Linked DNA regions of Streptomyces venezuelae. Each later gene encodes a partner of the first gene's protein in a complex. Links are inferred from orthologs where the notes say so. Each region holds a gene or a part of one and is shown on either strand. Other genes may lie near its edges. The genes, in order: uvrB and DEJ48_RS15400.

What was found.
Region 2: the proteins of uvrB (region 1) and DEJ48_RS15400 are in contact, whole or in part, in a crystal structure (PDB 7EGT), measured with the Thermus thermophilus proteins. The link is inferred for Streptomyces venezuelae from one-to-one orthologs. Residues at the interface, in WP_096411307.1 of Thermus thermophilus: Glu23, Leu25, Arg26, Asp27, Gly28, Glu29, Arg30, Phe31, Arg55, Glu326, Asp327, Phe328, Glu379, Ser382, Gln383, His398, Gly400, Arg401; in WP_096412145.1 of Thermus thermophilus: His654, Arg656, Phe657, Gln666, Asp668, Glu669, Lys680, Arg681, Leu682, Ser683, Lys685, Tyr686, Ala687.

Annotation. Positions count from the first base shown.
Region 1 is NZ_CP029192.1:6,741,476-6,755,721, forward strand. What follows is about bases 6,224-9,214. They hold uvrB (excinuclease ABC subunit UvrB), read left to right. Parts: upstream 6,224-6,637; coding sequence 6,638-8,791; downstream 8,792-9,214. Other genes in these bases: DEJ48_RS29675 (MHYT domain-containing protein), read left to right, coding at 6,224-6,538; DEJ48_RS29685 (TerD family protein), read left to right, coding at 8,969-9,214. In the rest of the region: DEJ48_RS29640 (methyltransferase domain-containing protein), read left to right, coding at 1-71; DEJ48_RS29645 (carbohydrate kinase family protein), read right to left, coding at 218-1,153; DEJ48_RS29655 (cupin domain-containing protein), read left to right, coding at 2,163-2,528; DEJ48_RS29660 (MFS transporter), read right to left, coding at 2,582-3,844; DEJ48_RS29665 (methylated-DNA--[protein]-cysteine S-methyltransferase), read right to left, coding at 3,893-4,447; DEJ48_RS29670 (glycerophosphodiester phosphodiesterase), read right to left, coding at 4,488-5,378; more of DEJ48_RS29675, read left to right, coding at 5,654-6,223; more of DEJ48_RS29685, read left to right, coding at 9,215-9,547; DEJ48_RS29690 (TerD family protein), read left to right, coding at 9,667-11,619; DEJ48_RS29695 (TerC family protein), read left to right, coding at 11,871-12,869; DEJ48_RS29700 (calcium:proton antiporter), read left to right, coding at 12,945-14,045; DEJ48_RS29705 (MFS transporter), read right to left, coding at 14,035-14,246. UniProt on the Escherichia coli protein: The UvrABC repair system catalyzes the recognition and processing of DNA lesions. A damage recognition complex composed of 2 UvrA and 2 UvrB subunits scans DNA for abnormalities.
Region 2 is NZ_CP029192.1:3,645,739-3,660,112, reverse strand. The notes cover bases 4,315-7,433. They hold DEJ48_RS15400 (ATP-dependent DNA helicase), read left to right. Parts: upstream 4,315-4,652; coding sequence 4,653-7,214; downstream 7,215-7,433. Other genes in these bases: DEJ48_RS15395 (M23 family metallopeptidase), read right to left, coding at 7,241-7,433. In the rest of the region: DEJ48_RS15425 (LuxR C-terminal-related transcriptional regulator), read left to right, coding at 1-529; DEJ48_RS15420 (hypothetical protein), read right to left, coding at 537-1,178; DEJ48_RS15415 (NlpC/P60 family protein), read right to left, coding at 1,210-2,256; DEJ48_RS15410 (hypothetical protein), read left to right, coding at 2,603-2,956; DEJ48_RS15405 (C40 family peptidase), read right to left, coding at 3,036-4,247; more of DEJ48_RS15395, read right to left, coding at 7,434-8,686; DEJ48_RS15390 (esterase/lipase family protein), read right to left, coding at 8,869-9,666; DEJ48_RS15385 (cobalamin B12-binding domain-containing protein), read left to right, coding at 10,238-10,651; DEJ48_RS15380 (DUF5691 domain-containing protein), read right to left, coding at 10,758-12,329; DEJ48_RS15375 (SWIM zinc finger domain-containing protein), read right to left, coding at 12,560-13,972; DEJ48_RS15370 (ATP-binding protein), read left to right, coding at 14,126-14,374. UniProt on the Escherichia coli protein: A helicase with DNA-dependent ATPase activity. Unwinds DNA duplexes with 3'-5' polarity. Translocates on single-stranded DNA with 3'-5' polarity. Initiates unwinding more efficiently from a nicked substrate than double-stranded DNA.

The DNA.
Region 1 (14,246 bases):
CGACGGTGGCGACGGGCACCTTGGACCTGGCGACGGCACCCTTGGTGTCGGCCTGGGGCAGAAAGGCGTAGGGGGGGCGGGCGGCCGCCCCCGGGTGACCACCGGTGCGTGCGTGCCACCCGCTCGGGCTCCGCGGCGCAGTCTGCCGCCGGGCCGCGGGGAGCCCGCGGCGGAAGCGGCGTCGAGGACCTCGCCGCGGGTCGGTCGCCGCACGGCGTCACGCCCCCGTCGCCGGGTCCGGAGGTCTGCCGCCGGTCCGCTGCACCGCCCGCGCCCCCGCCTCGCATCCCGCCGTCACCGCCTCGCGCAGATCCGCCCCGGTCAGCCGCGCGGCCAGGAACGCGCCGGTGAAGGCGTCGCCCGCCCCCGTCGAGTCGCGGGGCCGTGCGAGGGGTGCGGGGACGCGGTGCAGGACCTCGCCGTTCCGGGCCACCAGTGCTCCCTCCGCGCCCAGTTTGACCACGACGGACGGGAAGTGGAGGCTCAGCTTCGCTGCCGCGTCCGCCGGGTCGGGCAGGCCGGTGAGGAGCTCCGCTTCGTCCCGGCTCGGCAGCAGGACCGCCACCCCGTCCACCGCGGACAGGAAGCGCTCCGGCCCCGTCTCCGCGAGGAACCCCGCCGACGCGGGATCCACGCTCACCGGCACCCCACGCGCGCGGGCCGCCGAGAGCGCCGCGCGGGCAGCCGCCCGGCCGGGCTCCGCGAAGAACAGGTACCCGGAGAGGTGCAGCAGGGCGACGCCGTCGAGGTCCCGGGACGACCAGTCGGCGGGGGACAGCCGCAGCGCGGCACCGCTGTCCGTGAGGAACGTCCGCTCCGCCGCGGCGCCCCCGTCCACCAGACAGATCACCGTCCCCGTCGGCGCCCCGGGGTCGACGACGAGCCGGGACCGCACCCCCGCGCGCGTGAGGGCCGCTTCGTGCCACGCCGCCGATTCGGCGCCGACCCGGCCGACGAACCGTACGTCGCGGCAGCCCCGATACACGGCCCAGCACGCCACGTTGGCGCCCGCGCCGCCCGGCACGGTGCGGATGGCCGCCGCGGTGTCGGTGCCCGGTACGAGCGCCGTACGGTGCCGGGCCACGATGTCGGTGACGACGTCCCCGACGACCAGCAGCGCGCCCGGTACGGCGCCGTCGGCCCGTCCGCTCAACGCCCCGCCCAGGCCGTCGCCACCCGCCCCGCGAGCCGCACGTTGCCGCGGACCGCCGCGAGGTTGGCCTCGAGCGACGCGCCCCGGTGCGTCGCACCAACTCGCCCAGCAGGAACGGCGTGATCGCCTGCCCGGTGATGCCCCGCTCCTCGCACGCCGTCAGCGCCTCGGCGAGCACGCGCGCGTGGAGCGCGGGATCGAGCTGTTCGGCGCGCGGCACCGGATTGGCCACGATGAGCGCCGAGTCGGGGCCGCCGAGCGCGTCCTGGGCCCGTATCACCTCGGCGACCTCGCCGGGCGTGCGCAGCGTCCAGTCCACCGGATGCCCGGAGTCGGCGAGGTAGAAGCCCGGGAAGCGGTCGGTCCCGTACCCCGCCACGGCGACGCCCAGCGTCTCCAGGCGCTCCAGCGTCGCCCCGACGTCCAGGATCGACTTCACGCCCGCGCACACCACCGCGATCCTCGTGCGGGCGAGCAGTCCCAGGTCGGCCGACTCGTCCTGCGCCTGCGTCCACTGCCGGTGCACCCCGCCGAGCCCGCCCGTGGCGAACACGCGCAACCCCGCGCGTGCGGCGAGCAGCGCCGTCGCCGACACCGTCGTGGCGCCGCTCGCGGCCGTCGCGACGGCGAGGGGCAGATCGCGGTGGCCGAGCTTGCGGATGCCGTCGTCGTTCGCGACGCGCTGCAACTGGTCCTTGGTCAGGCCGACGCGCGGGACGCCGTCCAGCACGGCGATCGTCGCCGGTACGGCACCCTCGTCCCGTACGACTGCTTCGAGTTCCTCGGCCACCTGGAGGTTGCGCGGCCTCGGCAGGCCGTGCGCGATGATCGTGGACTCCAGGGCCACCACGGGACGGCGCTCCGCGACCGCCGTCCGCACCTCTTCGGACACCACCAGCACGGGCCTGCCTCCTGCCTGTCGGGTCTCCCCTCATCCCTGGCGGGCGGTGCCTTCCGTCAAACCCCCGGCGGCGAGGGGCCTCCCGGCCCCGGGCTAGGGTGACCGGCCATGACCACGAATGATCAGACTGTTGCGTCTTTTGCCGTGCACATTCCGGACGTCGAGCTGGAGGTCGAGCCGCTCGACCCGGCCCAGATCGTTTCGGGAGACCCGGTCGTGACCGGCAAGGTGCTGTGGGAGTCCGCCGACGGCAAGCAGCTGCGCGGCATCTGGCAGATCACGCCGGGCGTGGTCACCGACACCGAGGCCAACGAGCTCTTCGTGGTCGTCAGCGGACGCGCCACCGTCGCCGTCGAGGGCGGCGACACCCTGGAGGTCGGCCCGGGCGACGCGGCCGTGCTGCGCGAGGGCGACCGCACGACCTGGACGGTGCACGAGACGCTGCGCAAGGCGTACCACATCACGCTCCCGTGACCGTCCTCAGCACGCTTCCGTGACCGTCCTCGCGCCCGCCCCGGCGCCGCGCCTCACGCTTTCTTGAGCGCCCGGCGCAGGGCGAGCGCGGCCATCGGCAGCAGCAGGCAGACGCCGACCAGGTTGAGCCAGCCGTAACTGGCGCGCGCGACGATCAGACCCGCGGCGGCGCCGCCGATGCCCGCCGCCGCGTTCATCGTCAGGTCCGAGAGCCCTTGCACGGCCGCCCGTGCGGGCGGCGGCACCGAATCGGTGAGCAGCGCCGAGCCGGAGACCAGGCCCGCGGACCAGCCGAGGCCCAGCACGAAGAGTCCGGCGGCGGTCTGGCCGTGGCTCGGCCCCGCCGTGCCGGCGAGCAGCGCGGCGCAGCACAGCAGTCCCACCGCGAGCCCGATCACGGAGAGCCTGCCGAACCGGTCGGCGAGCCACCCCATCACCGGCGAGAACGCGTACATACCAGCGATGTGGCCGCTGATGACCAGCCCCACCAGCTGCAGGCTCGCCCCGTGGTGTCCGAGGTCGACCGGGGTCATCACCATGATCGAGACCATCACGGTGTGCGAGGCGGCCACCGTCACGAGGGCGAGCCGCGCCATCGGCGAGGCGGCCACCGCCGCGATGCCCGCCTTCAGCGAACGGCTCTGTGCGGTGCCGCTCTCCTGGGGTGCCAGCGCACGGGCCGTGAGCAGCGGATCGGGCCGCAGCAGCACCGCCACCAGCACGGCGGCGGCCGCGAAGATCCCGGCGGCGAAGAGGAAGGGACCGGCCTCCTTCGGGATCGACGTGTCGGTGAAGACCCGGCTCGCGGGCGCGGAGATGTTCGGGCCCAGCACCGAACCGATCGTCGTGGCCCAGATGACGTGGGAGATGGCACGCCCGCGCCGGTCGGGCTCCACGAGATCGGCCGCGGCGAAACGTGCCTGCAGTGTCGCCAGCGAGCCCGCGCCGAAGGCCGCCATGCCGAGCAGCAGCAGCGGGAAGCTCTCGACGACCGAGGCACACACGACGAGTCCCGCGCCCAGCGCGCCGATCACATAGGCGAGGACGAGACCGGCGCGCCGTCCGCGCGCGTTCATCAGCGCGGCGAGCGGCAGCGAGAGAAGGGCCGTGCCCGCCACGGAGGCCGTCGGCGCGAGACCGGACAGGGCCTCTGTCCCGCTCACGTCGGTGGCCAGCATCGGAGCCAGGGCGATGCCGATCGGCACGCCCAGGCCTCCCAGGATCTGACTGGCGATCAGCACCGCGTTCGTGCGGCGGCGCAGGGCGGCGAGCGCCTCCGGGCCGGGTATGTCAGGGGCGTCGACGGTCGAAGTCACTGACGCAGTGTGCCAGGGGGGTCGCGCCCCCGGGAACGCTGAACCGGGTCAGAACAGTGGCTGGGGGAGCACCCCTTCGAGGGCGAGCAGCTGCCGCTTGGTCTCCAGGCCGCCTCCGAAGCCGCCTATTCCGCCGTCGCTCTCGACCACGCGGTGGCACGGCACCACGACCGGCAGCGGATTGGCGCCCATCGCGAGCCCCACGGCCTGGGCCGCGCCCGGACTGCCGACGCGGCGGGCGAGGTCCCCGTAGCCCACCACTGCCCCGTACGGCACCCCGTCCGCGAGTTCGCGCAGCACCTGGCGGTTGAAGCCGGTGACCATGGACCAGTCGAGCGGCAGCTCGAAGTCGTGCCGGTCGCCCGCGAAGTACTCCCGGAGCTGCGCCGTCGGCCCGGCGAGCAGGGGCGAGTCCGGTGCGTGGACCGGCTCGGCACCCAGGCGGGAGCCGAGCCGGTCCAGGGTCTTCTCGCGCACCGCCTCCGTGGCGTGGAAGCCCACGGTGACCAGGCCTTCGCCGGTCGCGACGAGCAGCAGCGGTCCGATGTCGCTGTCGACGACGGCCCACACGGCCGCACGCTGGTCCTGCGCCATGGCGTTCATGTCGACCACCGTACGACCGCCCACTGACAACGCGGGTCCGTCAGTCCTCGCGCAGCGCCTTGCGCACGACGTCCGGCGTGTTGGTGATGATCCCGTTCACGCCGAAGCCCGCGGCCCGCTTGGCGTTCGGGGCGTCGTTCACGGTCCACGTGAAGATTTCCAGCGGCTTGCCGTGCGGGCCCTTGAGGGCGTGGATCGCGGAGACGTACGCGGCCGAGATGGTCGTGTGCGACGAGTTGATCTGGTCGGCGAAGCGCGCGTAGGCGGGCAGCTCGGCGACCGACGGGGTGCCGAGGAAACCGGTCTTCACGTCGGGCCGCAGCTTGTGCACCGTCTTCACACTGTCCGCACTGAAGCTCTGGATGACCAGCTTGCTCTTCACGTGGTGCTTGTCGAGCCAGCCCTCGTTGCGCAGGACGCGCAGGCCCTGCTTCTCGATGCCGGGGTACAGCTCGGGCTTCTTGAACTCGAAGACCAGGCTCTGGTGGTTGTGCGAGACCCGGCGCATGTACTGCTTGAGGGTCGGGACGCGCTGCCCCGCGTACTTCTCGCTGAACCAGCTGCCCGCGTCGAGCTTGGCTATCTCGGCCGCCGTGAAGTCCTTGACCTTCCAGGGGGAGCGGCCGGGGTAGACCTCCTCGACGTTCGTCGTCCGCTTCAGGGTGTCGTCGTGCATGATCACCAGTTCGCCGTCCTTGGTGCGCTGGACGTCGTTCTCGACCCAGCGGAACCCCATGGCGCGGGCCTTGTCGATGGCCGCGAAGGTGTTCTCGGGGGCGTAGGCCGATGCGCCGCGGTGGGCGACGACCAGCGGCCGGTCGTGCTTGACGGTGCTCGGCGCCGGGGTCTGCGCGCTGGCGGTGGCGGTGGGGAGGACGAGTGCACCGGCTCCCAGAAGGGCAGCGGTGGTGGCGGCAGCACGTGCGTACACGGGTACTCCTCGCGTCGTGTGATCGCGGACCGCTTGAGAGTGACAGTCCACGGCCAACGGGAGACAGGTGCAGGATGGCCACAGGTTGAACGGAGTCGTCAAAGACGAGGACCCCGCGCGTGGGGATGGCGATTCTTTGCCGGAAAATCGTTCGTACGTTCCGGGCTGAGCTTTACTCTCAGCCTCAGCCGACGGTCTTTCAGATGGCCGCCGGCAGGGGGTGCATGGGGCGTATTCAGGGCATTTGGTCACAACAGGCGGAAGGGCTACCGGGCATGCAGGGCACGGTCGACGGGTTCAGCTACGGAGTCGTCACGCCGGTGGTGGCCTACCTCATGGCGTGTCTGGGAGGGGCGCTCGGGCTGCGCTGCACGACCAGATCGCTCCTCGTCGAGCACTCGTGGCGGCCCGGCTGGCTGGCGCTCGGCTCGGCCGCGATCGGCTCCGGGATCTGGACCATGCACTTCGTGGCGATGATGGGCTTCACCGTCGAGGAGGCCCCGATCCACTACGACAAGCCGCTGACCTTCGCGAGTCTCGCCGTCGCCATCGTCATGGTCGGCATCGGGATCTTCATCGTCGGCTACCGCGGCGCGACGGGCACCGCCCTCTTCACCGGCGGGACGGTCACGGGACTCGGCGTCGCCACCATGCACTACCTGGGTATGGCCGGTATGCGTCTGCGCGGGACGCTGGAGTACAACACCCTGACCGTCGCCGCGTCCGTGGTGATCGCCATGGTCGCCGCGACCGCCGCGCTCTGGGCGGCCGGACAGGTCAGAGGGATCCTGTGGAGCCTCGGTGCCAGCCTCGTCATGGGCCTGGCCGTGAGCGGCATGCACTACATGGGCATGGCGGGCCTCAGCGTCCATCTGCACGGCTCGGGTGCCGCCCCGCCCGGCGACTCGCCCGCCGAGATCCTCGCGCCCATGATGATCGGGCCGCTCGCCTTCCTGCTCCTCGCGGGCGTCATCGTGATGTTCGACCCGCTCATGGTGATGGGCGGCCAGGCGGACGTCAGGAACCCCGCGAACGGCAGCCGCACCCGGCAGGCCTACCCCGTCCCGCGCTCCGGCGACCGCCATGTGCCGGTCCCCCGCCGCAGGACCCGCCCCCGCTCCCGAACCCGCCCCGGCTCCCGCAGCCCGCAGAACTGGTGAGCCCGGCCCCGGCCGGCCGGGCCCCGCGGGACCGAACCGGGGCGCCGTCGGACGGCCGGTCCCGCCCCGTTGTCAGTGCGGGGTCGTACGGTGGATTCCATGCGGCCCGTATCCAAGATCGAACGCACGGTGGCACCTTTCGAGGTCGTCAGTCCGTACCAGCCCAGCGGCGACCAGCCGACCGCCATCGCCGACCTCGAGCGGCGCATCCGTGCGGGTGAGAAGGATGTCGTCCTGCTCGGCGCGACCGGCACCGGCAAGTCGGCCACCACCGCGTGGATGATCGAGAAGCTCCAGCGCCCCACCCTCGTGATGGCGCCGAACAAGACACTGGCCGCCCAGCTGGCGAACGAATTCCGCGAGCTACTGCCCAACAACGCCGTCGAGTACTTCGTCTCGTACTACGACTACTACCAGCCGGAGGCGTACGTTCCGCAGTCGGACACGTACATCGAGAAGGACTCCTCGATCAACGAGGAGGTGGAGCGTCTGCGCCACTCCGCCACCAACTCGCTGCTGACCCGCCGCGACGTGGTCGTGGTCGCCTCCGTCTCCTGCATCTACGGCCTGGGCACCCCGCAGGAGTACGTGGACCGCATGGTCCCCCTGAAGGTCGGCGAGGAGATCGACCGCGACCAGCTCCTGCGCCGCTTCGTCGACATCCAGTACACGCGCAACGACCTGGCCTTCACCCGCGGCACCTTCCGCGTCCGCGGCGACACCATCGAGATCTTCCCGGTCTATGAAGAGCTGGCCGTGCGCATCGAGATGTTCGGCGACGAGATCGAGGCGCTCTCCACGCTGCACCCGCTCACCGGCGAGGTCATCAGCGACGACGACCACCTGTACGTCTTCCCCGCCTCGCACTACGTAGCGGGTCCCGAGCGCCTGGAGAAGGCCGTCACCGGCATCGAGAAGGAGCTCACCGAGCGCCTCGCCGAGCTGGAGAAGCAGGGCAAGATGCTGGAGGCCCAGCGCCTGCGCATGCGCACGACGTACGACCTGGAGATGCTCCGCCAGATCGGCTCCTGCTCCGGCGTCGAGAACTACTCGATGCACTTCGACGACCGCGCCCCGGGCACGGCCCCCAACACCCTCCTCGACTACTTCCCGGAGGACTTCCTCCTGGTCCTGGACGAGTCGCACGTCACGGTCCCGCAGATCGGCGCGATGTACGAGGGGGACGCCTCCCGCAAGCGCACCCTCGTGGACCACGGTTTCCGACTGCCCTCCGCGTTGGACAACCGTCCCCTGAAGTGGGAGGAGTTCCTCGGCCGCATCGGGCAGACGGTCTACCTCTCGGCGACCCCGGGGAAGTACGAGCTCTCGCGCGGTGACGGCTTCGTCGAGCAGATCATCCGCCCCACCGGCCTCGTCGACCCCGAGGTCGTCGTCAAGCCCACCGAGGGCCAGATCGACGACCTGGTGCACGAGATCCGCACGCGCACCGAGAAGGACGAGCGCGTCCTGGTCACCACGCTCACCAAGAAGATGGCCGAGGACCTCACGGACTACTTCCTCGAGCTCGGCATCCAGGTCCGCTATCTCCACAGCGACGTCGACACCCTGCGCCGCGTGGAGCTCCTGCGCGAACTGCGGGCGGGGGAGTACGACGTCCTGGTCGGCATCAACCTCCTGCGTGAGGGACTCGACCTCCCCGAGGTCTCCCTCGTGGCGATCCTCGACGCCGACAAGGAGGGCTTCCTGCGCTCCGGCACCTCCCTGATCCAGACCATCGGCCGCGCGGCGCGCAACGTGTCCGGTCAGGTCCACATGTACGCCGACAAGATCACGCCGGCGATGGAGAAGGCCATCGACGAGACCAACCGGCGCCGCGAGAAGCAGATCGCGTACAACAAGGAGAAGGGCATCGACCCGCAGCCCCTCCGCAAGAAGATCAACGACATCGTGTCGCAGATCGCCCGCGAGGAAGTCGACACCGAGCAGCTCCTCGGCTCGGACTACCGCAAGGCGAAGGCCGGCAAGGCCCCGGTGCCCGCGCTCGGCGGCGAGGCGGCCAAGGCCGGCAAGGCCGCCGCGCCCGCCAAGGGCAAGGCGAAGGGCAAGAAGGGCGCGGAGACCGTCCCGACCGACCGCCCGGCCGCCGAGCTGGCCGAGCAGATCGACGAGATGACCGAGCGCATGCGCGCGGCCGCCGCCGACCTGCAGTTCGAGATCGCGGCCCGGCTGCGCGACGAGGTGTCTGAGATGAAGAAGGAGCTGCGGCAGATGCGGGAGGCGGGCCAGGCCTGAGGCTGTGTCGCCGGGGCCTGGAGAACACGCCTGGGGCCCGGGAAACGGCGTACTGCCCGGTCTGTTGCAAGACCGCCACAATGTGCGCCCCGGAGTGCTGCTTCGCAGGTCGGAGTGCATAAGGTGCTGGGCAACCGCAAGAGGCGGTTGCCCAGGCAGTTCGAGAGGGGACAGCGCGTGACGGTCAACATGACCAAGGGTCAGGCCATCAGCCTGCAGAAGGACGACGGGGGCGCCCTGACCGCGGTGCGCATGGGACTCGGGTGGCAGGCGGCTCCGCGCCGTGGCCTGTTCGGCTCGCGGACCCGTGAGGTCGATCTGGACGCCTCGGCGGTGCTGTTCGCGGACAAGCAGCCGGTGGACGTCGTGTTCTTCCGCCACCTGGTCAGCGACGACGGCTCGGTGCGGCACACCGGCGACAACCTCGTGGGCGGCGTCGGCGCGGGCGGGGACGACGAGGCGATCCTCGTCGACCTCCAGCGGATCCCCGTCCACATCGACCAGATCGTCTTCACGGTGAACTCGTTCACCGGCCAGACCTTCCAGGAGGTGCAGAACGCGTTCTGCCGTCTGGTCGACGAGACCAACGGCCAGGAGCTCGCGCGCTACACCCTGGACGGCGGCGGCCAGTACACCGCGCAGATCATGGCGAAGGTCCACCGGGCGGGCGCCGGCTGGCAGATGACGGCCATCGGCACCCCGGCCAACGGCCGCACCTTCCAGGACCTGATGCCGTCGATCCTGCCGCACCTGTAAAGCACGACAACAACAACCGGCGCCACCAGCAGCAACCAGCACCACGGCAGTAACCGGAGTCACACGAACGCCACCGGCTCCGCAAGCACCATCCGTACGTACAAGGGGGAACGAACGCGATGACGGCCGAGCTGGTGCGGGGGCAGAACCACCCGCTTCCCGGGACCCGCCTGGAGATCCGCGTGTCGGCGGGCCGCCCCGTCGTCGCGGGCGCCACGCTCGGCGACGACCGGGGCCGGGTCCACGGCGTGGAGTGGGTGGCCCACCCCGGTTCGCCCACCCTCCCGGGCATCGAGGTGTCCAAGCAGGCGGCCGCCGACCACCGGCTCGTCGTCGACCTCGGCGCCCTCAAGGACACCGTGCACCGCGTCAGCGTCCTGCTCGCGCTGCCCGTCGGCGTCGAGGGCCCGGCCACGTTCCGCGCCCTCGCGGCGCCCTTCGTCGCGGTCACCGGACTCGACGGCACCGAGATCGCCAGTTACACCATCACCGACCTGGACGCCGAGTCCGCCGTCGTCGCCCTGGAGCTCTACCGCCGCCAGGGTGCCTGGAAGGTCCGCGCCGTCGGCCAGGGGTACGCGGGCGGCCTCGCCGACATGCTCACCGACCAGGGCCTGCCCCAGGCCCGCGAGCTGGCCGCCGCCATCAACGAAGCGGTCGCCCAGGGCCTGGCCCGCTCCGTGGCCGCCCCGCCGCCCCGCCCCGCCGACGGCACCCGGGTGCGCACCGCCTCACAGGGCCAGGACGGCCGCTCGGCCCCGCCGCCCGAGGGCCACCCCGACGCCGCACCGGGCCACCCCGCGCGGCAGCAGGCCGACGACACCCCCCTCGCCCCCGCCGACCAGCCGAGCGGCGGCCCCGTCAACTACGCGCACCCGCGACGCCAGACCACAGCGCCCCCGCCGCCCCCGCCCGCCGTGCCGCCGGCCCGCCCCGGCGAGCCCGCCCAGCCCGTCGCGGGCGACGCCACCGGCTGGTCCATGGAGGAGCGGCTCTACAACCAGGTGTGGGGCATGTTCGAGGATTTGGCCCGCACCACGGCGGCGTACCGCAGCGCCGTCGACTTCGCCGACTCCCGCATGGAGCAGGAGCTCGACAAGGTCCTCTCCGACCCGCGCAGCCGCATCGGCGGCGCCGGTGACGCCGCGCGCGAGAGCGCCCGCGCCAAGCACGCCGACCTCGTCGCGCGGGCCAGGGCCGCCCTCGACCGCGACCTGGCCCAGCTCGCCGCCGAGGCCGACGTCGTCGAGCCCGCCCTGCCCCCGGCGTACGCGTCGTGGAGCAGTCCCGCCTGGCACGCCTACCGGGCGCCGATGGAGATCCCCATGGCGCTGCGCCTCGGCGACCTCCATCTGCCCGAGCGCGTCGACCTGCGGATCCCGATGCTCGTCCGGCTGCCGCTGGAGCGCGGCCTGTGGATCGACAGCGGCAAGGCCCTCACCAACTCCTTCACCGACTCCGCCGAGCTGCGCAGGCTGGCCATGGACACCGCCGTGGCGCACGCGGCGCGGCTCCTCGCGGCCTATCCGGCGGGCGAGTTCCAGGTGCACGTCATCGACGCGGCGGGTGCCGCCGCGTCCTCGCTCGCCCCGCTCGTGGAGGCCGGTGTGCTCGCCGGGCCCCCGGCCACCGGGGCGGCGGGCGTCGCGGACGTCCTCGGCGGGCTCACGCAGCGCGTGGACCTGGTCCAGATGGCCGTCCGAGGCGGTGCCGCCGACGCGCTGCCGCCGGATCTGGACATCGCCGAGCAGCTCCTGATCGTCAACGACTTCCCGCACGGTTTCGACGACCGCGCCGTGACCCAGCTGCGCTACCTCGCGGACGAGGGCCCGGCCGTCGGCGTCCACCTCATGATGGTCGCCGACCGCGAGGACGCCGCCGCGTACGGGCCGCTGCTCGACCCGCTGTGGCGTGCGCTGCTGCGGCTGACGCCGGTGCCCGACGACCACCTCGCCGACCCGTGGGTCGGGCACACGTGGACGTACGACCCGCCGGTGATCCCGCGGGGGAGCCAGATCCTGCGGCAGCTCCTGGACCGGGTCGCCACGGCCCGACGCAACGGCGGGCGTTGACGTCAAAGCGACTTTTGTGCCGCCCTGACCAGGGCTTTTGGCTCTTGTTTGCCGTCTCCTTTACCAATGCTTGGTATTTCGCGTACGCTTCTACCTGCGGAGGGGAGTACTCCCGGCTGCGACGTACCCGTCAATACGGACCGCCATCGGTCCCGGGGCGTCGGCCCGACACATGGCGGCGACCGCCTCGGGTGGAAGAGACCTCCGGCAGCGACGACGCTGATCAGTAGCCGTACGACGCCGGAGGCGCAGTGGACGTTTCAATGACCCTGTGGGTGACGACCGTTCTCGGTCTGTGTGCCCTGATCGCGGTCGACTTCTTCATCGGGCGCAAGCCCCATGACGTGTCGATCAAGGAAGCCGGAATCTGGACGATCGTCTGGATCGTCCTCGCGGCGCTCTTCGGACTCGGCCTGCTGATCGCGGGCGAGAGCCAGGCGTCGGGCGAGTTCTTCGCCGGCTTCATCACCGAGAAGTCCCTCTCCGTGGACAACCTCTTCGTCTTCATCCTGATCATGGCGAAGTTCTCGGTCCCCTCCCACCTGCAGCAGCGCGTGCTGCTGTTCGGCGTGCTCATCGCCCTGGTGCTGCGTGCGATCTTCATCGCCGCCGGCGCCGCGGTGATCGCCAACTTCTCGTGGGTCTTCTACATCTTCGGCGCGTTCCTGATCTACACCGCCTGGAAGCTCATCCAGGAGGCCCGCGCCGACGAGGAGGAAGAGGACTGGGAGGAGAACCGCCTCCTGAAGTCCATCGAGAAGAAGTTCGGCGTCTCGGACCGGTACGAGGGCACGAAGCTGTTCGTCAGGAAGAACGGCAAGAAGATCATGACGCCGCTCATGGTCGTCATGCTCGCCATCGGCACCACCGACGTGCTCTTCGCGATGGACTCCATCCCGGCGATCTTCGGCCTCACCCAGGACCCGTACATCGTCTTCACCGCGAACGCCTTCGCCCTGATGGGCCTCCGCCAGCTGTACTTCCTCATCGGCGGACTCCTCAGGAAGCTGGTCCACCTCAGCTACGGCCTGTCGGTGATCCTCGGCTTCATCGGCGTGAAGCTCGTCCTGCACGCCCTGCACGAGAACGGGGTGCACGTCCCCGAGATCTCCATTCCCGTCTCGCTGGGCGTCATCTGCGGCGTCCTGGTGATCACCACGATCACCAGCCTCATCGCCTCCAAGAAGCAGGAGCAGCAGGCGGCCGCCGAGGCCGGGGACGACGCCCGCAAGGACAGCGTCGAGGCCTGACGGCACCCCTCCCGCCCCTCACCGGGCGGGAGGCACCGAGTAGCGGCACCAGAGCGCCCGGGGCAGCATCGAGTCATGGTCACTCGGCTCCGGGCGCTCGGCATGCAGTGGACGGCCGTGGTGCCGGTCCTCGCCATCGTTCTCCTCGCCCTCACCTGGGGGCGGGACCTGCCCGGCGTGGTGGTCGCCGTGGTGACGCTGATCCTCGCGGGGGCGGTGCTCGCCGCCGTCCACCACGCCGAGGTCATCGCGCACCGGGTGGGCGAACCCTTCGGCTCACTCGTCCTCGCGGTCGCCGTCACGATCATCGAGGTGGCGCTGATCGTCACCCTCATGGCCGACGGCGGCGACAAGAGCACCACCCTCGCGCGGGACACCGTCTTCGCCGCCGTGATGATCACCTGCAACGGCATCGTCGGGCTCTGCCTCCTGGTGGGCGCCCTCCGCCATCGCGTCGCCGTCTTCAACCCCGAGGGCACCGGCGCCGCCCTCGCCACCGTCGCGACGCTGGCCACGCTCTGTCTGGTCCTGCCGACCTTCACCACCACCAAGCAGGGCCCCGAGTTCTCCACGGCCCAGCTCACCTTCGCCGCGGTCGCCTCGATCGTCCTCTACGGCATCTTCGTGACCACCCAGACCGTGCGGCACCGCGACTACTTCCTGCCCCTCACCAAACAGGGCGAGGTCATCGACACCGACAGCCACGCCGAAGGCCCCTCCTCCAAGGAGGCGCTGCTGAGCCTGGGACTGCTCGGGCTCGCGCTGGTCGGAGTGGTCGGCCTGGCCAAAGGCGTGTCCCCGACGATCGAGTCGGGTGTGGAGAGCGCCGGCATGCCGCACGCCGTCGTCGGTGTGATCATCGCGCTGCTCGTGCTGCTCCCGGAGACCATCGCGGCCGTGCGCGCCGCCCGCCGCGACCGCGTCCAGACCAGCCTGAACCTCGCCCTCGGCTCGGCGATGGCCAGCATCGGACTGACCATCCCGGCCGTCGCCATCGCCTCCGTATGGCTGTCGGGACCGCTCGTGCTGGGGCTCAGCTCGACCCACATGGTGCTGCTCGCGCTCACCGTGATCGTCGGCACCCTGACGGTCGTGCCCGGACGCGCCACGCCGCTCCAGGGCGGCGTCCACCTGGTGCTGTTCGCGGCGTTCCTGGAACTCGCCGTCACCCCGTAGCGGCGGCCGGATCGGGAACCGGGACGGGACGGGTCTCGGGCAGCAGCGCGAAGCAGCCGAGGCTCAGCAGCGCGACCCCCGTCAGATACGCGGCCACGCCCCACGGCGTCCCGTCCCCCTGCGCCGCCGCCGTCGCCACGATCGGGGTGAGCGCGCCGCCGACCACCCCGCCGAGGTTGTAGCCGACCGCGGCGCCCGTGC
Region 2 (14,374 bases), 3.1 Mb from region 1 along the record:
GGTCATCACGACCACGCGCCCCGAGGTCGTCCTCCTGGACGTGCATCTGCCGGGCGGCGGAGGCGTGGAAGTGCTACGCCGGTGCGCGCCGTTGATGTCCGACGCGGAGCGCCCGGTGCGGTTCCTCGCGCTGTCGGTGTCCGACGCGGCGGAGGACGTCATCGGCGTCATCCGCGGCGGCGCCCGTGGATACGTCACCAAGACCATCACCGGTACCGACCTGGTGGACTCGATCTTCCGTGTGCAGGACGGCGACGCGGTGTTCTCGCCGCGCCTCGCCGGGTTCGTCCTGGACGCCTTCGCCTCGACCGACGCGGCTCCGGTCGACGAGGACCTGGACCGCCTCACCCAGCGCGAGCGCGAGGTGCTGCGGCTCATCGCGCGCGGCTATGCGTACAAGGAGATCGCCAAGCAGCTCTTCATCTCCGTGAAGACGGTGGAGTCGCACGTGTCGGCGGTGCTGAGGAAGCTGCAGCTGTCCAACCGCCACGAGCTGACGCGGTGGGCGACGGCGCGACGGCTGGTCTGAGCGGGCGCTAGCGGTGGGCGGCGGCGGTGGCCGGTAGTGCGGGGCCGAGGTTGCGCAGGGCCCAGCGGTAGTGGCCGACCGCCTTCGCGGCGCCGAGCAGGCCGGTCAGCCAGATGAGCAGGCCGGCACCCATGCCGAGGATGACGTCGGCGTAGGTCGCGTTGCCCGGCTCTGCGTACGCGGCCGCGGAGAAGGACGTCCAGAGCCCGAGTGTGCACACGGCGAGGGACGACAGGAGCCAGAGGAGGCTGAGACCGGGGGAGCGCAGCCGGGCGTCGGAAGCGGGGTGGCTGTCCAGGGCGAGCCAGGCGTCGGCGAGGCGCCGTATGCGTCGGTCGTGGCGGATGCCGAGGACGACACCGATGACAGCGGGGGCCAGCGCCGCGAGGCCGAGGACCAGGAGGACCGGGCCCAGCAGGAAGGCGCTGGGGTCCTTGTCGTCGATGTACCGGATGGGCTGGATCAGCAGCGCCCAGCCGGTGACGCCGCCGAGTCCGCACAGCCACAGCAGCAGGAGTCGGCTCACTCCGAGGTGTCGCCTGTGCAGCTCCTGGAGGGCCATGCCTCGGTCGGTGAGCAGCGTCTGCCGGTCCGGCCAGGTGCGCAGATACACGGGTGGCGGGGGCGGAGGCAGCGTACGGCTAGGCATGCGCGTGACAATACTGGCGCAGTCCGGTGGGTCAGGACACGCGTGTGGCTCCGGCGAACGGCATCTGGTCGATGGGGGCGAGCCGGACCGGGGCGCTCGGGTTGGGGGCGTGGATCATCTGGCCGTTGCCCACGTAGAGGCCGACGTGGCTGATGCCGGAGTAGAAGAACACCAGGTCGCCGGGGCGCAGTTCGGAGCGGGGGACTCGTTTTCCGGCGCCGATCTGGGCGTAGGTGGTGCGGGGCAGCGCGACGCCCGCCGAGCGGTAGGCGGCCTGGGTGAGCCCGGAGCAGTCGAAGGCGTCGGGGCCGGTGGCGCCCCAGACGTACGGGCTGCCGAGGGCTTTGTACGCGTAGGAGACGGCTGCGGCGGCGCGGGCGTCGGGCGCCTTGGCGGCCCCCGAGGCGGCTTCGCGGGCGGTGGACCGGCTGGCGCGGTCGCCCTCGGGGCCGGTGAGATCGGCGCGTTGTTCGGCGGTGAGGCGGGACAGGAGACGCTTCGCATCGCCGAGCTTCTTGGTGATCGTCTTCTTGTGCTCGCGCAGTTCCGCCTGGCGCGTGCGGAGGGCGTCCAGCCGGTCGTCGGCCCGGCCCCGAAGTCGCTCGATCTCCCGCATCTGGTCCCGTACCTCGCCGACGGCCACGGCCTGTCGGCTGCCGGCGCGGTCCGCACGTGAGGCGCGGTCCAGGAACTGGTCGGGGTCGGAGGAGAGCGCGAGCTGTATGGAGGGGTCGATGCCGCCGGCGCGGTACTGGGCGGCGGCATACGAACCCAGGCTGTTGCGGGCGGTGTTGAGCTTCTCCGTCTTGCGGGCGGCTTCGTCGCGCAGCCCACCGAGCTTCTTTTCGGCCTTTTCCGCCTGCTCCTTGGCGCCGTTGTACTTCTCGGTGGCGATCTCCGCCTCGCGGTAGAGCGAGTCGACCTTGGACTTCACCTCGGCGGGGCTGAGCCGGGGATCCGCGTGGCCCGTGCCGTCGAAGGCGGTGGCCGACGCGGCTCCCGCGAGGGCGAGGGTGGCGGCGGTGCGGACCGTGCTGCCGCTGAGCGAGCGCTGTCGGGGCTTGCGGTGCGCTGGCACGAAGTGGGGCTCCTTACGTGTCCGGCGACGGCCCGCACAGGGGGAGCGAGCCGCCGCCGGGTTTCTCGGCGGTGGTGGCCGACGGCCGTCCCGGGTCGGACGGCGGTGGGGAGCCGGTCACCTGGTGGAGGACGCTAAACCTGGCCGTCACGGGTTGGTGATGGATTGTGCGCAAATGACGGAAGAGGGCGGAACAGCGGCGGACCGTGACCGAGTGCCTCATGGGGTGGCGGCCGTTTCGTGCGCGGGTGTGACCGATGGCGCGTTTCCTACGTGCCTGGAGGCGGGGTGGTGCTATGGGGGCGCCCGACGGGTGGGGTGGGGGCCCCGGCTAGGCTCCGGACTCATGGACGTACTCATCCATCTCTTCGTCGGCCTGCACATCATCGGCATCGCCTCGCTCCTGGGCGGTTTCCTGACCCAGATGAAGCAGATGGGCCAGGGCACAGCCCGCTTCAGCCCTGCGATGCTGCACGGCGCGCTGACCATGCTCGTCACCGGCGTGGCCCTGGTGGGCCTCAACCAGGCGGACGATCACACCGTCAACAACGTCAAGATCGGCATCAAGCTGGCCGTGCTGATCGTGATCCTCGCGCTGGTCTACGTAAAGCGTGACGAGGAGAAGGTCGACAAGGGCATGTTCGGTGCGGTCGGCCTGCTGACCACGGCGAACATCTTCATCGCGGTGCTGTGGACCTGAGTTTTCCTGCCTCTACGCGCGCGTGGCCCGCATCCGGGAAGGATGCGGGCCACGCGCGCGTAAGAGGGGCGCCGTCTCGTCAGGCGGGGCGGACCACGCTGTGGATCGGCATGTAGTAGATCGACTCGACGCGGACGTTCGCACCCGGCTTCGGGGCGTGGATCATCTTGCCGTTGCCGATGTAGATCCCGACGTGGCTGATGTCGTCGTAGAAGAACACCAGGTCACCCGGTTTCGCGTCGGCGGTCTTCACCGTCGTGCCGACCTTCACCTGGTCCCACGTGGTGCGCGGCAGGGAGATCCCGGCGGCCTTCCACGCGTCCTGCGTCAGCCCGGAGCAGTCGTAGGAGTCGGGGCCGGTGGCGCCCCAGACGTACGGCTTGCCGATCTGGGCCTCCGCGAAGTCGATGACCTTCGCGGCCTTGGTGGCATAGCTGCCGTCGGAGCTCCCGGAGCCCGAACCGGAACCGGAACCCGAGCCCGAACCGGAACCCGAGCCTGTGTCGGAGCCCGAACCGGAGTCCTGGCCCCCCTCGCGCTCCTTCTCCCGCTGGGCCGCCTCCTCCTTGCGCTTGCGCTCCGCCTCGGCGGCCTGCTCCCGGGCCAGCTTCTCGGCCTTGCGCTTGGCCTCCTGCTTCTTCTTCCGCTCGATCTCCGCTAGCCGCGCCTTCTCTTCGGCGGTCAGCTTCGAAAGGAGCTCGCGGGCGTCCCCCAGCTTCTTCTGGACGGTCTTCTTGCTCGTCCTGAGCTCGTCCCGCGAGTCGGTCAGCGTCTCCAGGCTCTTCGCCGCCTTCGTGCGCTGCTTCGTCGCCGACGCCTGCTCCACTTCGTAGGCGTCGACCGCCTTCTTCTGGCGCGTGGTCAGGCGGTCCGCCAGGTGGTTCTGGTCGAAGTAGCCCTGCGGGTCGTTGGCGAGCATCATCGTGGCCGTCTCGGAGACGGCGCCCGTGCGGTACTGCGCCGCGGCGAACGAGCCGAGCTCCTGGCGTGCGTCGTTCAGCTTGTCCGTGCGCTTGGCCACGTCGTCCAGCAGCCGGTCCACCTTCTTGCGCTGCTTCTCGGTGCGCTCCTTGGCGGAGTTGTACTTCTGGGTGGCGACACCCGCCTGCTGGTAGAGCTCGTCGACCTTCTTCTGCACCTCTTCTAGGCTGGGTTTGGCCGGCGCCGAGGGCGCGGCCTGCGCGCTCTGCGACAGGAGGGCGACGGAGGTGAGGGCTGCCGTCGTGATGCCGATGGCGGGGGCCGTACGAATGCCGGCTGTCCGGTTCCGCGGCTTGCGGTGCGACGCCAAGGAGGCGACTCCTTCCGTAGACCGCCTACCGGGTTAGCTGTCGGGTTCGGGCGGATGGTTCGGAAGGCTGCCCTACAGTCCCGTACGAAGTACGGGACCGACTCACCCCAAGTTTTCGGTGGGTCCCCGGCTCCGAACACGTCGGACTCGGCGGAGGCCGCCCGTTCCCGGCGGGGTTCGCCGGTGGGGGACGAGTGGCCCGCCGGGCACGCTAGCCAACTCGTGTGGTGCCTGTGAAGGTTGATGTTCGATATGCCCGATACATTTTCGTTACTTTGCGCGGGCGTACGCGGCGCGCGAGCGGACATGGCGGAGTGTGATCGTCCATGGGCGAGGCGTGACGCGGGTCGGTCTGTCCGGAACCCGCAGCGGGTTGTCAGTGGGGCCGCCTAGACTCGGGAGGCGATGAGCAGCCTCTTTGATGACAGCTTCCTGGCGGACCTGCAGCCTTCCCGGGCCACGGACGAAGCGCCCCCGCCGCCGCCCGAGGACAGCGCTCCGGAGCCCATTCCGGACGATCTGTTCGACGGGAAGTTCGACGCGCCCATGTCCCGGGACACGCACTACCGCGACGGCGCCCCGCGCCCGGTCATCAACCCGGCGACGCTCCTCGACGGGCTGAACGAGAACCAGCGCGCGGCCGTCGTGCACGCGGGCTCCCCGCTGCTCATCGTCGCCGGCGCCGGATCCGGCAAGACCCGCGTGCTGACCCACCGCATCGCGCACCTGCTCGCCGAGCGCGGCGTGCACCCCGGCCAGATCCTCGCGATCACCTTCACGAACAAGGCCGCGGGCGAGATGAAGGAGCGCGTCGAGCAGCTCGTCGGCCCCCGGGCGAACGCGATGTGGGTGTCGACCTTCCACAGCGCCTGCGTCCGCATCCTCCGCAGGGAGTACAAGAAGCTGGGCTTCACGTCCTCCTTCTCGATCTACGACGCCGCCGACTCCAAGCGGCTCATGGCCCTGGTCTGCCGCGACCTGGACCTCGACCCGAAGAAGTTCCCGCCGAAGTCGTTCAGCGCCAAGATCTCGAACCTGAAGAACGAGCTGATCGACGAAGAGGACTTCGCGGGTCAGGCCGCCGACGGCTTCGAGAAGACCCTCGCCCAGGCCTACGCCATGTACCAGTCGCGCCTCCGCGAGGCGAACGCGCTGGACTTCGACGACCTGATCATGACGACGGTCCACCTGCTGCGCGCCTTCCCGGACGTCGCCGAGCACTACAGGCGCCGCTTCCGGCACGTCATGGTCGACGAGTACCAGGACACGAACCACGCGCAGTACGCGCTGGTGCGCGAGCTGGTCGGCCCCTCGGGAGGCGAGGGCGACGACCCCGCGGAGCTGTGCGTGGTGGGTGACGCGGACCAGTCCATCTACGCCTTCCGCGGCGCCACGATCCGCAACATCCTCCAGTTCGAGGAGGACTACACGGACGCGACGACGATCCTCCTGGAGCAGAACTACCGCTCCACCCAGACGATCCTCACCGCCGCCAACGCGGTCATCGAGCGGAACGAGAGCCGCCGCCCCAAGAACCTGTGGACCAACCAGGGCGAGGGCGCACGCATCACCGGGTACGTCGCCGACACCGAGCACGACGAGGCGCAGTTCGTCGCCGACGAGATCGACCGCCTCACCGACGCGGGCGACGCGAAGGCCGGCGACGTGGCGATCTTCTACCGGACGAACGCCCAGTCCCGTGTCTTCGAAGAGATCTTCATCCGCGTCGGCCTGCCCTACAAGGTGGTCGGCGGCGTCCGCTTCTACGAGCGCAAGGAGGTCCGCGATGTGCTGGCCTACCTGCGCGTTCTCGCCAACCCCGAGGACGCGGTGCCGCTGCGCCGCATCCTCAACGTGCCGAAGAGGGGCATCGGCGACCGCGCCGAGGCCATGGTCGACGCGCTCGCGCAGCGCGAGAAGATCTCCTTCCCGCAGGCGCTGCGCCGCGTCGACGAGGCGTACGGAATGGCGGCCCGCTCCACCAACGCCGTCAAGCGTTTCAACACGCTGATGGAGGAGTTGCGGACCGTCGTCGAGTCGGGCGCCGGCCCGGCCGTCGTCCTGGAGGCCGTGCTCGAACGGACCGGCTACCTGGCCGAGCTGCAGGCCTCGACCGACCCGCAGGACGAGACCCGCATCGAGAACCTCCAGGAGCTCGCCGCCGTGGCGCTGGAGTTCGAGCAGGACAACAACCGGGCAGCGGACACCGGCCAGACCGCGGACACCGGCCAGACCGCGGACGACGCGGAGGGCGGGGCCGATGCGGGCGAGGGTGAAGGCGAGGGCGAGGCCGGCGGAGCCGCCGCCCCGGCCGGCACGCTCTCCGACTTCCTTGAGCGCGTCGCCCTGGTCGCCGACTCCGACCAGATCCCCGACGAGGAGGACGACGGCTCCGGAGTCATCACGCTCATGACCCTGCACACCGCCAAGGGCCTCGAATTCCCCGTGGTGTTCCTGACCGGCATGGAGGACGGCGTGTTCCCGCACATGCGCTCCCTCGGGCAGGTCAAGGAGCTGGAGGAGGAGCGTCGCCTCGCGTACGTGGGCATCACCCGCGCGCGTGAACGGCTCTACCTCACCCGGTCGTCCATGCGCAGTGCCTGGGGCACGCCGTCGTACAACCCGCCGTCCCGCTTCCTCGAGGAGATCCCGGACACGCACCTGGACTGGAAGCGGACCGGCTCCGTCGGTGCGCCTGCCACGTCCGGACCCACCGCGGGAATCGCCTCGTCGCTTTCCTCGTCGCGCTCGCGTACCGGCGGTGCGCAGGGCTTCGCGACGCGGCGCGCATCGGAGAAGCCGGTCGTGTCGCTGGCCGTCGGCGACCGCGTCACGCACGACCAGTTCGGTCTCGGGACCGTGGTCGGTGTGAAGGGGACGGGCGCGAACGCCGAGGCGACGGTGGACTTCGGCGAGCCCAAGCCGAAGCGCCTCCTGCTGCGGTACGCGCCGGTGGAGAAGCTCTAAGGCGGGCGTCGGCGGCCGGAGTTACGTTACGTCGGGTCGAGGCCGTGGCTGCGGAGCCACGGCAGCGGGTCGATCGCCGAGCCGCCGGCGGGCCGCACCTCGAAGTGCAGGTGCGGACCAGTGGAGTTGCCGGAGTTCCCGGAGAAGGCGATGGTCTCGCCCGCCTTCACGGGGCCGCTGGAGATCTTGTGCGTGGAGAGGTGGCAGTACCACGTCTCGGTGCCGTCCTTGGCGGTGACGATCGCCATGTTGCCGTAGGCGCTGTTCCACTTGGTCGACACGGTGCCGTCGGTCGCGGCGAGGACCTCGGTGCCGTACGACACCGGGAAGTCGATTCCGGAGTGCGCGGACATCCAGTTGACGCCCGCCTGGCCGAACTGCGCGCTGAGCCCGTGCTGCTTCACCGGCAGGGCGAACTTGGGGCGCAGCCGCTCCTTGCGCGCGGCTTCTGCCGCCGCCTTCTTCTCGGCGGCCACCTTCTCCGCCTTGAGGTCGATGCGCTCCTGCGTGCGGCTGGCGCGGTCGGCGAAGTCGCCCGCGTCCGCGGAGAGGTTCGCCAGCTGCGTGTCCAGCTTGTTGTTGGCGGCGGAGGGCTGCACGGACGTGGCGTCCGGGGCCGCTGCCGTCGTCGTCGAGTCCTTCGTGTCGTCCCCGCCGAAGTTCCCCACGGACGCGGCCGCCACTCCGGCGACCCCCATCACGCAGGCGGAGGGCACGGCGACGGTGAAGAGCGCGGAGCGCTTGGCGGGGGTACGGCGACGGGTCCTGGACCGGCCGCCCGCCGCGGGCCCGCCGTTCCTCCCGCGGGAGGAACGGGGCGCGGCGCCGAGGGAGTCGGCCTCGGCGTCCGTGGTCCCGTACGCGGCGTCGCCATCGGTCTCGTACGCCTGCGCCGCGTCGTGCGGGACGGGCGCGCCGGGCAAGTCGGGTGCGTCGTGCGTCTGGTGTGACTCGTCGGTGTCACCGGCCGAGTTCCAGGCCGTCGCGTCGTACGCACCGGTGTCGAAGGTCTGCGTGTCCCACTGGCCGCTCTGCGGGTCGTCCTGCGGGGCCTGGTGCCAGGCGGCGGTGTCCCACTGGCCCGTCGACTCCGGCCCGTGCTGGGCGGGGATGCCGGTGACCTGCTGGTATCCGCCGGTCGACCACATCGAGGCGGTGTCGTAGCTGCCGTCGTACGTGGCGGCGTAGTACTGCTCCGCGTACGCGTCGTAAGTGGCCGTCTGCTGGGGGCCCGTTGTGGTCGCCCACTGGCCTGTGTCGTGCTGGCCGGTGTCGTGCCCGTTGCCCGGCATGTCGCCGAAGAGGGGGTCGGTCGCGAACGTTCCGGTGTCGAAGCTGCCGGTGGAATAGGTGTCGTGGCCGTAGCCGTTGTGCTGGGCACTCTGTTCGTCGTACGTCGCGTAGTGCGCGTAGTCGGCGCCGGGTGCCGAGGACGGGGGCATCGAGCTCCCCGACGGGTGACGGTCGTTCACCAACTTCTCTTTCGCCTCGGCAGCAGGGGCAGAGCAGTGCGGCGACTGTACCCGGCGGTATACGGGCGCGACAATCTTCCCCAGGTTTCGTGCTCGCAGGAAACGGGCATTCGGCCGCCTTTCGGCGGTCTGCGAACAGGACCTTGGCTTTGCGTTCGAGATCCGTTCGAACATGGGGACGGTCAGGCGACCGTCAGTCCGCCCGGTGCGCTCTTGGCATCGGTCCCCGGGTTCGCGAGGTCGAGGGCCTGCCGGATTCCGTTCGCGACTGCGGGGTGCACCGGCAGCGCGAGGTGACCGATGCCGGTGACCCGGACGTTCTGCGCGGTCAGGTCGGGGTGGTCGACGCAGGCCGTCTCCAGCGGATCCATGATCTGGTCCAGATCGCTCCAGAAACTCACGAACTGCGTGCGGCAGCCGGGCGCCGGTTCCTTGAGTTCCTCGATCACGTCGGAGCCCGGACGCATCTGCCGGACGATCGGGTGCGCGTTCGCGAGCGGCACCACGCGGGTGCCCGCGTGCGGCGTGCCGAGCGTGACCAGGGTGCGGATGCGGGTGTCGCCGCCGAGCCGCTGTGCGTAGTAGCGGGCGATCAGCCCGCCGAGACTGTGACCGACCACGTCGACCCGGGCGTGTCCCGTGCGCTCGCAGAGCTCCTCGATGTGACGGCCGAGCAGTTCGGCGGCGCCCCTGATGTCACACGTCAGCGGGGAGTAGTTGAGGGACTCGACGCGGCGGCCGCCGTGCTGGGACAGGGCGCGGCGGAGCAGCACGAACACGGAGCGGTTGTCGATGAAGCCGTGCAGCAGGAGAACCGGAGGCCTGCCGTCCGAGGGGAGGCGGGGTGCGCCCGGGGGTGGCTGGACGGGGGTCTGCCTGCGCTCCTGGGCCATGCCGGAGGGGTAGAGGAGGAGGTGGCCCGCGAGGATCGTCAACTCCAGGGCCGTCGCCTTCAGGAGGGCCATGGAGAGGCCGGCCATCTTGGACGGGAGCGCGGGGAGCGGAAAGAGGGCCGTCAGGGCGGGGAGGGGTGGGCGTGAGGGGAGTGACCGGTGTGGGGAGAGGCCGAGGACTCTCGGCAGCAGTGAGCCGAGCGGGCGAAAGGGGCGGGCCCCGGTGAGCGGCATCGTCGACCTCCCGATTGGCGCACGGAAGGACGCCTCTGTCCCCCGTGTGCCCTAGGGGGAGTCGTGGCCGAGGAGACGGCAGGTGCGAATGGCGATCCCGGCCACCCCTCTGTGGCGGCCCCGTGCCCCCGTTGCATCGCCGATGTGCGGTGTCACCACGCCGTGCGGCTGCCGGCGCGGTGGCCCGACGTCTCGTTGCGGCTCCCCTCGCGCCTGATCCGGATGCGGAGCGTGAACCCCTGAGCAACGGACGGCGCGCAGCGAACGTGTCCCACGTGTGATTTCCCCCTCGCTCTCCACCGTGAAACTGCCGCTTGCGCGATGCTGGGGATAACGTTCGTTCACTTCCCCGGCCGGTGCGGTGCGGGGTATCTGTGCCGGGACAGACTGTTGTCGGTACGGACGTCGGTACATGGAGGCAGTGATGGGTGTGGCAGCCGGGCCGATCCGCGTGGTCGTCGCGAAGCCGGGGCTCGACGGGCACGATCGCGGGGCCAAGGTGATCGCGCGGGCGTTGCGTGACGCCGGTATGGAGGTCATCTACACCGGGCTGCACCAGACGCCCGAGCAGGTCGTGGACACCGCGATCCAGGAGGACGCCGATGCGATCGGCCTCTCCATCCTGTCGGGGGCGCACAACACACTGTTCGCGCGCGTGCTGGAGCTTCTGAAGGAGCGGGACGCGGAGGACATCAAGGTGTTCGGCGGCGGCATCATCCCCGAGGCGGACATCGCGCCGCTCAAGGAGAAGGGCGTCGCGGAGATCTTCACGCCCGGGGCCACCACCACGTCGATCGTGGAGTGGGTCCGGGGAAACGTGCGGCAGGCCGCCGTCTGACCTCCTCCGGTCGCAGAGTCGTGCCCCGCAGGTACGTCGCCCGTACCTGCGGGACCCGCGTTCTCGTGTCATGCCTCGTGTCCCGCCCTCGTGTTCCGTTCTCGCGTCACGGCGGCGGGAGTTCGTCCCGGATCGCCGCGCGCAGGCGCAGCGTGGTCACGAGGCGCTGGAACGCCTCCGACCAGTAGCCGCCCGCACCGGGAGAGGCGTTCTCCGCCTCGTCGGGTATCGCGGTGAGCGCCTCCAGGCGGACCGCCTCCGACGGGTCGAGGCAGCGCTCCGCGAGGCCCATCACGCCGCTGAAGCTCCAGGGGTAACTTCCCGCGTCGCGGGCGATGTTCAGGGAGTCCACCACCGCGCGGCCCAACGGCTCCGCCCAGGGGACCGCGCAGACGCCGAGCAGTTGGAACGCCTCCGACAGGCCGTGCGCCGCGATGAAGCCGGCCACCCAGTCCGCCCGTTCGGCGGCGGGCAGCGAGGCGAGGAGCTTGGCCCGCTCCGCGAGCGACACGGCGCCGGGGCCCGCCGCGTCGGGCGACGCCGGGGTGCCGAGCAGGGCACGTGACCAGGCGACGTCCCGCTGGCGCACCGCCGCCCGGCACCATGCGGCGTGCAGCTCGCTCCGCCAGTCGTCGGCCACCGGGAGCGCCACGATCTCGGCCGGTGTGCGGTTGCCGAGCCGCGGCTGCCAGGTGGCGAGCGGGGCCGCTTCCACCAGCTGACCCAGCCACCAGGAGCGCTCGCCGCGGCCGGTGGGGGGCTTCGGAGTGACGCCGTCCCGTTCCATGCCCGCGTCGCACTCGTGCGGCGCCTCCACGGTGAGGGTCGGTGCGTCGGAGGTGTGGTCGACGGCCACGCAGGAGGCCGCGCGGCTCGACATCCTGCCTGCCAGGGCCGAGTCGGGGAGCGCGGAAAGCAGCTCCGCCGCGGTGGCACGGACATTGCGGCTGCGGTCGGTGAGGGCCCGCTCCAGGAACGGCTCGTCCGCGGCGGACAGTCCCGTGCGCAGGGAGTCGAGGAACATCAGGCGGTCCTCCGCCCGCTCCGTCGACCACGTGGACACGAGCAGGTCCAGGGTCGCTCCGGCGTGATGCGCGCGCAGTGTGGTGAGGAGGGCGACGCGCTCGGCGAAGAGCCCTTCCTCCCAGAGCCGTCGCACCTTCGGCGCGTCGTCGGCGGAGGGCAGGGTCACGCCGCCGCCGGGAGTGGCCCGGAGTGCGAACTTCCAGTCCGGGTTCAGGCGGGCCAGCCAGAGGGCTCTGGGACCCGCGAAGGTGAGGGCCTGAGGGCGCAGATCCGTGCGGCCCCGCGCCGCGTTCAGGAGCGCGGGCAGCAACTCCGGCGGTGCGCCGTAACCCCGCGCGTTGGCCAGGGCCAGCCACTGGGGCAGGAGCTCCACCAGGTCGGGGGCCGCGCCCCTGCGTCCGCCGCCGGTGCCGGGCTGGTCGGTGAGCAGCGTGGCGAGTCGTCGCCGGGCCGCCGGGGGTACCGGGGGCCTGGGGTCGTCCGCCGCGGGCTCGGGCAGCGCGGCGGCCGGGGCCGGGCGCAGACCCGCCCGTCGGCGCAGCGTTTGCAGTGCCGCCGCGTCCAGGAGGGCGATCGGCGCCTCCTTGCCGGGGGCGTGCGCAGCGGCCGGCAACGGGCGGCGTTCGGTGCCCAGCAGGGCCGTTGTGACCAGGTCGTCCCAGGAAGGGCCGGTGGAAGCGGCCGGGCTGGTGGAACCGGCTGGGTTGGTGGGGCTGGTGGGGCTGGTGGAACCAGCTGGGTTGGTGGGGCTTGTGGAACTGTCCGGGCTGCTGGGGCCGAGCGAACTGCTGGGACCGGCCGAACTGCTGGAGCTGGCCGAGCTGCTGGGGCCGGCCGAACTGTTGGGGCCGTCCGGACCGCCGGCGCTGGTGGGCGCGTTCTTCAGCACAGCGACACCGTCTCTCCTGAGTCCTTCGGCCAGGCCGCCAGTGGGGTGAAGCCTCGGTGGCCGCACTCGCCGAACACCGTCAGAGGTGCGCCTCCGGAGAGGGCGATCAGACGCCACAGGCCCGGCCGGGATGTGGCGGAGGGTGCGAGGGGCAGGGCCGAGTCGGTCGCCGGATCGACCAGCTGCCAAGAGCCCGTGTCCCGGGTTTCCCGTGCGTCGCGCGTGCCCCGTGCATCCCTCGCGTCCCGCGGGTCTTGCGCACGGGTCGGTATCACCTCCGCGAGCGTCACCGGCCACGACTCCAGCCAGGGGTCGTCCCCAAGCGCCTCGCCGTAGCGGGCCGCGGCCTCTTCAGGACGTACGCCCGGTGGCCGTTGTGCGGTGGGCGCCGGTGCCGTGAACTGCTCGCCCAGCTCCACGCGCAGTTGCCCCGTACCCGTGTACCCGGTCACCTCGGCATCCAGCGCGAGGCCGACGGGCAGCGCGAGCGCGGGCGCCCGGCCCGCCGCCCTGTACGAAAGGAGGAGCGCGGTGCGTCCGGACTCCGTGCCGTACAGCCATATGCGGCGCGTGGTGAGCCGGCTGTCCGCCGTGTCGTACTGGGCGAGGACCACCCAGCGGTCACGCACCGGCGGTCCCTCCGCCTGTGCGGGCAGGCCGACTCGGGAGCGGACCGTGGCCGCGAGGCCGTCCGGCAGCCGGTCGCGGTGGAGCCAGCCCTGGTCGAGGAGGTGGAGCAGCGCGCACTCCTCCAGGAACCGTACGGGCCAACCGGGCCCGGAGGACGGTATGGCCCCCAACTCACGCACGCGCGCGGCCAGTCCGGGCGCCTGGGCGTCGACCATGCGGGCCGCCGTCTCCTCCCACAAGCCGTACCCCATCTGCTCCGCCGATGCCGTGCCACCGCGGAGCAGGTCGGACAGGCGCTGCTCCAGCTCCGTCGCGCCCGCGGTGATGCGCTCGGCCCGTTTCTCCGCTCTTTTGCGCGCGGCCTCCGGGTCGGCCGATGCGGCGGGCGCGGCAGCCGAACCCTGCTTGGCGTCCGCTCTCTTGCGGCGCGCCGCGAGCCACTCCTCGGCCCAGGCCGGCGGCTCGCCGCCGTCCGGCACGGTGCCGTCCGTCCCCGCCCACACCAGCAGCAGCCCCAACGCGTGCTTGCACGGGAATTTACGGCTCGGGCAACTGCATTTGTACGCCGGGCCCGCGACGTCCGCGATGTCGACGATCGTCTGATACGGCTTGCTGCCACTGCCCTTGCACAGTCCCCACACCGCCCCCTCGCCAGTACTTCCGGCCTCCGACCACGGCCCCGCGGCGCCGAGTTTGCTGCCCGCCTTGCGTGACGGGGCATCAGGAGCCAGTGCCAGCACCTGATCCGCCGTCCAGCGCACCCCCTGCTGAGTCATGTCTCGAAGGTAGGTGCCGCCACTGACAATCGGTTCGAGCCCGGGTGTTCACGCAGGTCAGAGCTGTTCGGAGGGCGATTGTCAGTGGCGTGGTGCACGGTGGAGACATCTCCGGGCCAGATGCGTCCGGACGAGCTGGAGGGGGATCGCTCCATGACCGTTTCCGTCGACTCGACGACGTCCGCGACCGCGAATCCGACGGCGCCCGCGCCCGGTTCCGCAGACGGTGCGGAAGCGCTCAGGCCGCATGCCGAGGATGCCTTCGCCGCCGAACTCGCCGCGCTCGCCGCGCAGGACGACCGGCCGCGGCCGCGGCGGTGGAAGCTGTCGCCGTGGGCCGTCGCCACCTACCTGCTCGGTGGTACCCTGCCCGACGGCACGGTGATCACGCCGAAGTACGTG